Regions from separate parts of the Nonomuraea sp. NPDC048892 genome, predicted to be linked through region 2. Evidence: riboswitches for the same ligand, from Rfam matches in the RefSeq annotation. Region 2 holds a riboswitch; each other region holds the start of a gene.
What was found. Region 2 has a riboswitch for cobalamin ahead of AB0C28_RS09770 (ribonucleoside-diphosphate reductase subunit alpha). Riboswitches for the same ligand answer to the same signal wherever they lie in the genome.
Positions count from the first base shown of each region.

Region 1: it holds a riboswitch for cobalamin, as region 2 does, so the genes downstream of both, AB0C28_RS50920 (CbtB-domain containing protein) here and AB0C28_RS09770 (ribonucleoside-diphosphate reductase subunit alpha) in region 2, are expected to answer to the same signal.
Region 3: it holds a riboswitch for cobalamin, as region 2 does, so the genes downstream of both, cobN (cobaltochelatase subunit CobN) here and AB0C28_RS09770 (ribonucleoside-diphosphate reductase subunit alpha) in region 2, are expected to answer to the same signal.

Region 1 is NZ_JBEZFZ010000036.1:60,889-64,156, reverse strand. Features, by position in the region: gene AB0C28_RS50930 (nitronate monooxygenase) at 1-629, shown strand, start outside; gene AB0C28_RS50925 (hypothetical protein) at 671-1,804, opposite strand; cobalamin riboswitch at 1,970-2,099, shown strand; gene AB0C28_RS50920 (CbtB-domain containing protein) at 2,130-2,318, shown strand; gene AB0C28_RS50915 (CbtA family protein) at 2,327-3,103, shown strand; gene AB0C28_RS50910 (histidine phosphatase family protein) at 3,109-3,268, shown strand, end outside.
Region 2 is NZ_JBEZFZ010000003.1:6,359-9,626, reverse strand. Features, by position in the region: gene AB0C28_RS09780 (SAM-dependent methyltransferase) at 1-577, shown strand, start outside; gene AB0C28_RS09775 (tripartite tricarboxylate transporter substrate-binding protein) at 675-1,658, shown strand; cobalamin riboswitch at 1,663-1,859, shown strand; gene AB0C28_RS09770 (ribonucleoside-diphosphate reductase subunit alpha) at 1,962-3,268, shown strand, end outside.
Region 3 is NZ_JBEZFZ010000036.1:51,484-54,751, forward strand. Features, by position in the region: gene cobG (precorrin-3B synthase) at 1-1,070, opposite strand, end outside; cobalamin riboswitch at 1,142-1,267, shown strand; gene cobN (cobaltochelatase subunit CobN) at 1,320-3,268, shown strand, end outside.

The sequences.
Region 1 (3,268 bases), on a different contig from region 2:
TCGTCATCGCCCAGGGCTGGGAGGCCGGCGGGCACAACTACGGCGGGCTGCCGACCATGGTCAACGTGCCCGCCGTCGTGGACGCCGTGGGCGAGCGGGCGATGGTCCTGGCGGCGGGCGGGATCACCGACGGCCGCCAGGTCGCCGCCTCCCTGTGCCTGGGCGCGGACGGCGTGTGGGTGGGGACGCGCATGGTCGCCTCGCACGAGGCCCGCGTGCATCCCGAGCACCACCGGCGGCTGGTCGCCGCCGCCGGGGACAGCGCCGTGCTCACGTCGATCTTCGGGCCGGAGTTCCCGCGGTTCAACCCCATGCGGCTCCAGCGCAACCGGGTGGTGGCCGAGTGGAACGACCGGGTGGCGGAGATCCCGGCCGATCTCGACTCCCTTGACCCGGTCGGCACCACGATCGTCCAGGGCGAGGAGGCGCCGGTACGCAAGTTCCCCCTGCTGCTGGCGGTCGCAGAGACGGAGGCCGACTGGGAGGAGATGCCCTGGCTGATGGGACAGGGCGTCGGCCTCGTCCACGACATCAAGCCCGCCGCGGACATCGTCACCGACATGATGGAGCAGGCCGAACAGGTGCTGACCGGTTTCGGGGCCGCGGCTCGCGACCGGAGCCCATCCTGAAGGCGCGAACGGCGCCGCCCGTCCCTTCTTGTCGTGCTTTCTCAGCGCCATTCGATGAAGGCGGCGGTGTCGCCGAGCGTGGCGAACTCTCCGGTTCGCTCGATCTTCTGGGGTGTGGATCCCGGCTTGGTGTCGCTGAGGTAGTAGTCCATCGCGGCCCCCTTCTGGGAGAGGAACGCGAACCTCCGGCCGTCCGGTGAGATCACCATGGCGCGGTTGCGGTGGTCGTTGCTGGGGAGGATGGGCGGCCCGGGCTTCGCCCCCGGGGCGATGTCGAGCGCGGCGAACCTGCCGTTCTCGCCGCACAGCACCGTGTCGTCGTCGAGCCAGCCGTCATAACAGGCGAGGTATCTGCCCTTCTCCACGAGGTCCAAGCCCACCCCCTGGGTCTGCGCCGGGACGTCGAGGACGTAGCCTTCCGCCAGCAGGCGTCCGCCGTCCGGTGAGAGGAAGGCGCTATTGGCCACCACCGCCTGGCTCGGCGTACTCCCCACCATGACGAGGTGCTGGGCCGTCCGCACCTCGAAGCGGTCGACTGCCTTGTGGTCCCCGGCGAGCGCGCGGCTCGCGATCCGGTCCTTGGTCGAGACCCCGGGGTCGTCGGTCACCTCGTACGTGAACCAGACCGCGCTCCCGTCCCGGGAGAAGGCCGCGTTGTGCTCGTGCGGGGTGTTGCCGAAGTCCTCGTTCCCGGTCAGGTCGGTAAATTTCCCCGTACGGTCGACATAGCCGACATGCGTGGCCCGGGTCTCCGGGTCTTCGGTGACCACGGCCATCTTCGTGAAGTCCTGGTCGAAGAGCGATCGGATGGCGGTCACATCCCCGGCATCAGCGGGCAGTTCATCGGGCTCGCACAGTCGTCTCACGGCGGTGTTGGGCTCGGATGCGTCGTACTCGGTAATCGCCGTGTCCGGCAGCCGGAACTCCGCGTGCGCCAGGTGTTTCCAGCTCTGCGGGTTCCAGCCGTCGAGGTTGACGACCCCGCCGCTGCCGTTCCCCCGCGAGCAGACCGCCGTGATGATCATGTTCTGCTGGGTGAAGTCCGCACTGATCGCGGTCTCCGAGGCTCTCCGACCGGTGACCTCGCGCTCCTCGGCGGCCGAGGAACAGCCGGCGAGGCTCGCCGCCAGGACCAGCGCGAGAAGGGACGCCGTCGCTCTCGGCCTGTCAATCACGCGTCTCTCCCCCATCCGACTTCGACCGGCGATCCCTACGGTGCGCCGGCGGGTGTTGAGAACGTGTTGAGCCCGCGTTGAGAGGCCGAGGAGCATCGATGCTCACGGGCACCTGCCATACGCGCGCCGTGCCCGGTCGGCGCTGGTGTGCATTGACTCGAACGGGAGGAAAGGATACGTTCCGGTAGATTTCACGGTTGTCCAAGGGAAATCCGGTGAGAAGCCGGTGCGGACGCGCCACTGTATCCGGGACGTAGATCCCGGGAGCCAGGTCGCTTGGCCGCCGTGACCTCGTTATGGGACGCGTCACCCCGAGGAGGCTCGCATGAGTGGTTTGACCACTCCGTCCACCATTCCCTTCCCCCGCCTGCGCCCTTGGCTGCTGGCGGTTCCCGTGCTGCTGCTCGTCGCTTACCTGGTCCTGATGGACAACGGCGCGGTCTCCCAGACCGGCGCCTTCCTGCACGAGCTCATGCACGACGGGCGGCATCTGCTCGGCGTGCCCTGCCACTAGGGGCCGGAATGGTACGCACGTACCTGGTCAGAGGTCTGCTCGTGGGCCTGCTGGCCGGACTGATCGCGGGCACGTTCGCCTTCGCCTTCGGGGAACCGCACGTCGATGCGGCCATCGCCCTGGAGGAGGCCGCGGCCCAGGCCGAGGCGCCGGAGCCCGCCGCCGAGGAGGCCGGGCACGGCCACGGCGAGGAGGCCGAGGTCAGCAGGCCGGTGCAGAAGGCCGGGCTCTTCCTCGCCACCGGACTGTACGGGCTGGCCGTCGGCGGCGTGTTCGCGCTCGTGTTCGCGGGCCTGCGCGGACGGGTGGGACCGCGCTCCGACGGGCCGCTGGCGCTCGCCACGGCCGGAACGGCCTTCGTCGCGGTCATCCTCGTTCCATTCGTGAAATATCCGGCCAACCCGCCTGCGGTGGGTGACCCCGACACGATCAACAGCCGCACGGTGCTCTACGTCGTGATGATCCTCGTCGGGCTGGCGGCGACGGCGATCGCGGTGGCCACCGCCCGCCGGGTCACCGCCGATCCGTGGGCCCGGTGGGTGGCGGCGGTCATCGGCTTTCTCGTCCCCGTGGGCGCGGCCTGGGCGCTGTTGCCGGCCGTCGACGAGGTGGCCGACGGCTTCCCCGCCACGCTGCTGTGGGAGTTCCGGCTCACCTCGATCGGCACCCAGCTCGTCTTCTGGGCGGCCTTCGGCGTGCTGTTCGGCTGGGCGAGCGAGCGAGCGGCACGCCGTACGAGCGGCATGCCGCTGAGCGCAGTCCCGTCGAGCTCGGGTCCGAGCTGAGCGGAGTGCTGTTCGTCCGGCACGCCACGACGCCGGGCATGCGCGCCGCCCGCTTCCCGGCCGAAGAGGACGCCGACGCGGCGGATCTGGCCAGAGCCGCCGCGCTCGGCCCGGCGCTCGCCGCGACGGTGGCGTGGGCGTGGGCCGCTCCTGCCCGCGCGGCAC
Region 2 (3,268 bases):
GTTCATCGACCTCGGCAGCGGGCTGCCGACCCAGGGCAGCGCGCACGAGGTGGCCCCCGAGGCCAAAGTCGTCTACGTCGACCGCGATCCCGTCGTCGCCGCCCACGCCACGGTCCTGCTCCGGCGCTCGCCGGGCAGGGCCTGTTTCGTCCAGGCCGACCTGCTCGATCCCGAGGAGGTGCTGGCGAAGGCGGGTGAGTTCCTCGACCTCGACCGGCCGGTGGCCGTGCTGATGGTGTCGATCCTGCACTTCCTGCCGGACGAGCGGGACCCGCAGCGTGCGGTGGCCGTCCTGCGCGAACGGATGGCGCCGGGCAGCCATCTGGTGATCTCGCACGCGACGACGCTCGGCCGCATCGAGGACGAGGAGCGGGCCAGGAGCGTCCAGCGGGGATCGTCCTCGCGCAACGGGGCCGACCGCACACCGGCGCAGATCCGGGCGTTCTTCGGCGATTTCCCGCTGGAGCCGCCGGGGCTCGTGCAGGCCACCGACTGGCGTCCCGACCGGCCCAAGCTGGTGGGTGACTGGTCGCTGCCGTCGTCCCTCATGGCGGGAGTCGGAAAGAAAGTCAGATAAGCCTAAAAATCATGAAAAAGCGGCAAAAATAGTGATTTTGTGTGTTGACCGGGACCCCGGTGTATAGCCACTTGTAATGGGTTAATAACCTAGAGTAATGGGGGATTTGGGCAGCACGATCATGCGCCGCCGGGGCTTCATCGCCTGGGGCCTCGGCCTGGCGGCCTGCGCCGCCGGGTGCGGTGTCGAGCGCGCAGGTGAGCGCCTGGCCGCACCGCGTACCGGATTCTCGATCAACTCCGACCGGCGGCGCTGGGCCCGCGTCGGTCAGGCGTTCGCCGGAGCCGCCCGAGCGGCCGGGTTCGAGGCCGGCACCGGCCTGGGCGCCGGCTCGATGATCACCGTGACCGGCCTGCCCGCGCTCACCGCGGCCGAGTTGAACAACGGCCAGAGCCTGCTCGACACCGGCACCCCGCTGGCCAGGCTGAGCGGCGAGGCCGAGGTGGTGGTCGTGCCCGACGGCTCGCCGCTGCGCGACTTCGACGACTTCTGCGCCCGGCTGCTCGCCGGCCCCGGCCGGACCCTGCTGACCGGCGGGCCGCAGGGCGAGCCCGACCACCTGCTCTTCGGCCTGATCGCCAAGGCGCTCGGCGCCGACACCAGGCAGGTCGACTACACCGGCTATCCCAGCAGCGGCGAGGCCGTCGCCGCGCTGATGGCGGGCCGGGCCACCGCCGCCGCCGGCCCCCTGTCCAACTGGCGCACCGGCATCGGCCGCGGCCGGGTCAGGGCGCTCGCGGTGTCCTCGGCCCGGCGCGTGCCCGACCTCGACGCGCCGACGCTGCTCGAATGCGGCGTACGGGTGGACTTCGCCGACTGGGTGGCCGCGTTCGGGCCCGAGGACATGCCCGCGGAGCGGCGCGAGGCGGCCGTGCGCATGTGTGACGAGGTGCTGGGGTCGAGGGCGTGGGAGGCCGCCTGCCGGACGGCGGGCTGGCTGACGATCCCGCTGGCGGGCGACGACTTCGCGCTCTGGCTCGGCACGGAGATCGCCCGCACCCGGGCGACGCTGCGCGATCTCGGTTTGATCGACGCCACCAAAGCCACAACATGCTGGGGTAGTTGCGGGAACGGCCACTAGATGTAGGATCCTGGTCGTCGCTGGTTCGCCTCACCCGAGGCGGAGCAAAAGGGAACCCGGTGCGATTCCGGGGCTGCCCCGCAGCGGTGAGCGGGAACGACCGCCGTCATACGCACTGGAGAGATCCGGGAAGCGACGGCCAGTAGGAGCCATCGAGCACGCCCGCAAGCCCGAAGACCTGCCAGCGGTGTGAAGTGTTCAGGGCCTCGAGGGCGGGCCGGAGCGCGCCGCGGCGGGGGAGACCTCTGGCCGTCGTGCTCTCGCGTGCCCTCACGGGGATGAGCTCGCGAGGAGAGAGAGCACGTGACTCAGATCGTTGAGGTTGACCGCCGCCTGGCCATCGAGGAGGCCGCCGCCAGGGTGATCGCCGACCCGGCCAACTCCCGGGTCGCCGCCCGGCTGCTGGCCGAGGAGATCGCCGACGAGGCGGCCGGGCAGGGGGTGCGCACGTTCTCCGAGTCCGTCGCCGCCACCCACGCGGCCGGGCTTGTCCAGGACGGGCTGGCCGAGTTCGTCGCCGCGCACGCCGCCGAGCTCGACGCGCTGGTGCCGGACGACGCGGACGACCGCTTCGAGTACTTCGGGCTGCGCACGGTCTACGACCGTTACCTGCTGCGCCACCCCGAGAGCCGGGCGGTGCTGGAGCGGCCCCAGCACTTCCTGCTCCGCGTGGCCTGCGGGCTGTCGGAGAGCGTCGCCGAGGCGGCCGAGCTGTACGGGCTGATGTCCACGCTGTCGTACCTGCCCAGCTCGCCCACCCTGTTCAACTCCGGCGCGCGCCGCCCGCAGCTTTCGTCCTGCTTCCTGCTCGACTCGCCGCGCGACGAGCTCGAAGCCATCTACGACAGGTACGGGCAGGTGGCCAGGCTGTCCAAGTACGCGGGCGGCATCGGCATCTCGTGGACCCGGGTGCGCTCGCGCGGCTCCCTCATCAGGGGCACGAACGGCCACTCCAACGGCATCGTCCCCTGGCTGCGCACGCTCGACTCCTCGGTGGCGGCGGTCAACCAGGGTGGGCGGCGCAAGGGCGCGGCCTGCGTCTACCTGGAGACCTGGCACGCCGACATCGAGGAGTTCCTCGAACTGCGCGACAACACCGGCGAGGACGCCCGCCGCACCCACAACCTCAACCTGGCCAACTGGGTGCCCGACGAGTTCATGCGGCGGGTCGAGGCTGACGAGATGTGGTCGCTGTTCGACCCGAAGGAGGTGCCCGAGCTCACCGACCTGTACGGGGCGGAGTTCGAGGCGAAATATCGCGCTTATGAGGCCGCCGGGCGATATGTCAGGCAAATTTCGGCGCGTACCCTCTACGGCCGCATGATGCGGACCCTCGCCCAGACCGGCAACGGCTGGATGACGTTCAAGGACGCCGCCAACCGCACCTCCAACCAGACCGCCCGCCCCGAGAACGTCATCCACCTGTCGAACCTGTGCACCGAGATCCTGGAGGTCACCAGCGACGCCGAGACGGCCGTCTGCAACCTCGGCTCGGTCAACCTGGCAGCCCACCTGGCCGGCGGCGGCGTGGATGGCGACATGGACTGGGAGCGGTTGCGCGGCACCGTAAGGACCGCCGTGCGCTTCCTCGACCGCACCATCGACCTCGG
Region 3 (3,268 bases), on a different contig from region 2:
GGACGGCCGGTGCAGGCGGTGACGCCGGCCCACGGCGATGCCGGGTCCGGGACGAGCCCGGCCTCTGCGAGGGTGTCCGCCGCGCGATCCGCCGCTCCGGGGGACAGGTCGAGCAGGACGGCGGTGCGCCAGGGAGTGAGCCGCACCGTGGGTCCTGCGTTCGCGAGCGCCACGGCCTGGGCGGGCGTCAACCGGCCCAGTGGCACCAGAGCTTCCAGCGCGACGCGGCCGTCCCGCTGGGCGATGCGTCCGGCGCGCCTGATGGCGGGCGGATCGGGCGATTCGGGCGATTCGGCTGGAGCGGCGGCGTGCCGGCTCGCCTCCCCGGAGCCGCCGGAGCCGCCGGAGTGTCCTGAGCCGTCCGGGTCGTCCGAGTCGCCGGGTGGTCCGGCGGTGAGGCCGTTCAGGCGGGCGGCGATGCGCCGGGGGCCGTCCGCCAGCTCGTGGATGCGCCACGCCGCGTGCGCAGCTCGTTCGTCGAGGAACGCCTCAGCCGCGGCGATCATGAGGGTGATCGCCGAGTCCGGGCGGGCGTCGAGCCCGAGGTCCGCGCCGGCCAGCAGCAGCCGCCCTGGTCCTGCGCCCGCCGCCACGAAGGTGACGTCCGCGCCGAGCCCGGTCACGTCTCCCGTGCCGTCGTCCAGCGCGAACAGGAACCGTCCCGGCAGCCCGGCGAGGCGGGCACGTGAGCACAGCGTCCGGTCGAGGGCGTCCACCATCGGTTGCGTGTCGAGCGACCCCGTGGCGCCCCGCCCGCTCAACGGCGAGCCGACGATGTTGCGGACCCGTTCGTGCGCGGCGGACGGGAGCAGGCCCGCGGACGCGATCCGCGCGGCGAAGGCGGACGCCGAGCGCAGGCCGCGCACCTGCACGTTCGCCCGTGAGGTGAGCTCGATCACCCCCGAGCCGAGCTCGTCCGCGCAGGCCGCGATCTCGCGGAGCTGAGGAGCGGTGACGGCGCCGCCGGGCAGGCGAACCCGTGCCAGCGGACCGTCCGCGGCCTCGTGCACCTGTAGCGCTCCCGGACAGGCATCAGGGCGCACTCGTCCGGAAAAGTCGGCTATGGACACGATGAGGATGGTAACGCCACTTCTGGCGGGGGCAGCTCCTGCCGTAGGCTCCCGGTAGGCGATGGCAAAGGGAGGAAGCCGGTGCGAAACCGGCGCGGTCCCGCCACCGTGACCGGGGAGCGAACCCCACCGCAGGCCACGACCCGGCAACGGGTGGGAAGGCCGGGGTGAGCGCTGATCCGGGAGCCAGGAGACTCCTGCCGTCGCGACACCCGCGACCGGGGCGAGGACCCCGAGGGAGGATGCGTCGTGCCTGGCGACAGCCCTACCGTTCTGCTGCTCTCGACCTCCGACACAGACCTGTTGAGTGCCCGCGCCAGTGGCGCGGCCTACCGATGGGGCAACCCCGCCAGGCTGGCCGCAGAAGACCTGCCGGACCTGCTCGAAGGCGTCGATCTGGTCGTCGTCCGCCTGCTGGGCGGACGCAGGGCCTGGGAAGAGGGCCTGGACGCGCTGCTGGCGCAGCCGCGCCAGGTCGTGGTCCTCGGCGGGGAGCAGGCCCCGGACGCCGAGCTGATGGAGCTGTCCACGGTCACCGGCGGCGTCTGCGCCGAGGCACACGCCTACCTCGCCCATGGCGGACCGGCGAACCTGGCCGAGCTGCACGCGTTCCTGACCGACACCGTCCTGCTCACGGGGCACGGCTTCGCGCCGCCCGCACCCGCACCGTCCTGGGGACGGCTGGAGCGCGTGACCGGCTCCAGGAGCGGACCGGTGGTGGGAGTGCTGTACTACCGCGCGCATCACATGGCCGGCAACACCGCGTTCGTCGAGACGCTCTGCGCCGCCATCGAGGAGGCGGGCGGGCAGGCGCTGCCGGTCTTCTGCTCCTCGCTGCGTACGGCCGAGCCCGAACTGCTCGACACGCTGAGGGCGGCCGACGCGCTCGTGGTGACCGTGCTCGCGGCGGGCGGCTCCCGGCCGGCCACCGCGGGAGCCGGCGGTGACGACGAGGCCTGGGACGTCGGCGCGCTCGCCGCGCTGGACGTGCCGATCCTCCAGGGACTCTGCCTGACCACCTCGAAGCAGGCGTGGGAGGAGAACGACGACGGGCTCTCGCCGCTCGACGCGGCCTCGCAGGTGGCGATCCCCGAGTTCGACGGGCGGATCATCACGGTGCCGTTCTCGTTCAAGGAGATCGACCAGGACGGGCTCACCGTCTACGCCGCCGACGCCGAGAGGGCCGCCAGGGTCGCGGGCATCGCCGTACGGCACGGCCTGCTGCGGCACACCCCGCCCGCCGAGCGTCGCCTGGTCGTGATGCTGTCGGCGTACCCGACCAAGCACTCCCGGGTGGGCAACGCCGTCGGGCTGGACACCCCGGCCAGCACCGTGCGGCTGCTGGCCCGGCTCGCCGAGGCGGGCTACGACCTGGGCGACGGCTTCCCCGGGGTGGCCGAGCAGGACGGCGACGCGCTCATCCACGCGCTCATCGCCGCCGGCGGCCAGGACCAGGACTGGCTGACCGAGGAGCACCTCGCGGGCAACCCGGTACGCATCTCCGCCGCATCGTACGAGAGCTGGTACCGGACGCTCCCCGAGCGGCTGCGGGCCGGGATGGAACGGCACTGGGGGCCGCCACCGGGCGAGCTGTTCGTGCACGACGGAGACATCGTGCTGGCCGCGCTGCGCGCCGGGAACCTGGTGGTGATGGTGCAGCCGCCGCGCGGCTTCGGCGAGAACCCGATCGCCATCTACCACGACCCCGACCTGCCGCCGAGCCACCACTACCTGGCCGCCTACTGCTGGCTGTCGGCCGAGTTCGGCGCGCACGCGATGGTGCACGTGGGCAAGCACGGCAACCTGGAATGGCTGCCGGGCAAGTCGGCCGGCATGTCCGCCGCCTGCGGCACCGACGCCGCCATCGGCGACCTGCCGCTGATCTACCCGTTCCTGGTCAACGACCCGGGCGAGGGCACCCAGGCCAAGCGCAGGGCGCACGCCGTGCTGGTCGACCACATGGTGCCGCCGATGGCCCGCGCCGACACCTACGGCGACATCGCCCGGCTGGAGCAACTGCTGGACGAGCACGCCACCATCGCCGCCATGGACCCGGCCAAGCTGCCCGCCGTCCGGGCGCAGATCTGGACGCTGATCCAGGCCGCCCGGCTCGACCACGACCTCGGGCTGGCCGACCGGCCGCACGACAGCGAGTTCGACGACTTCATCCTGCACGTGGACGGCTGGCTGTGCGAGGT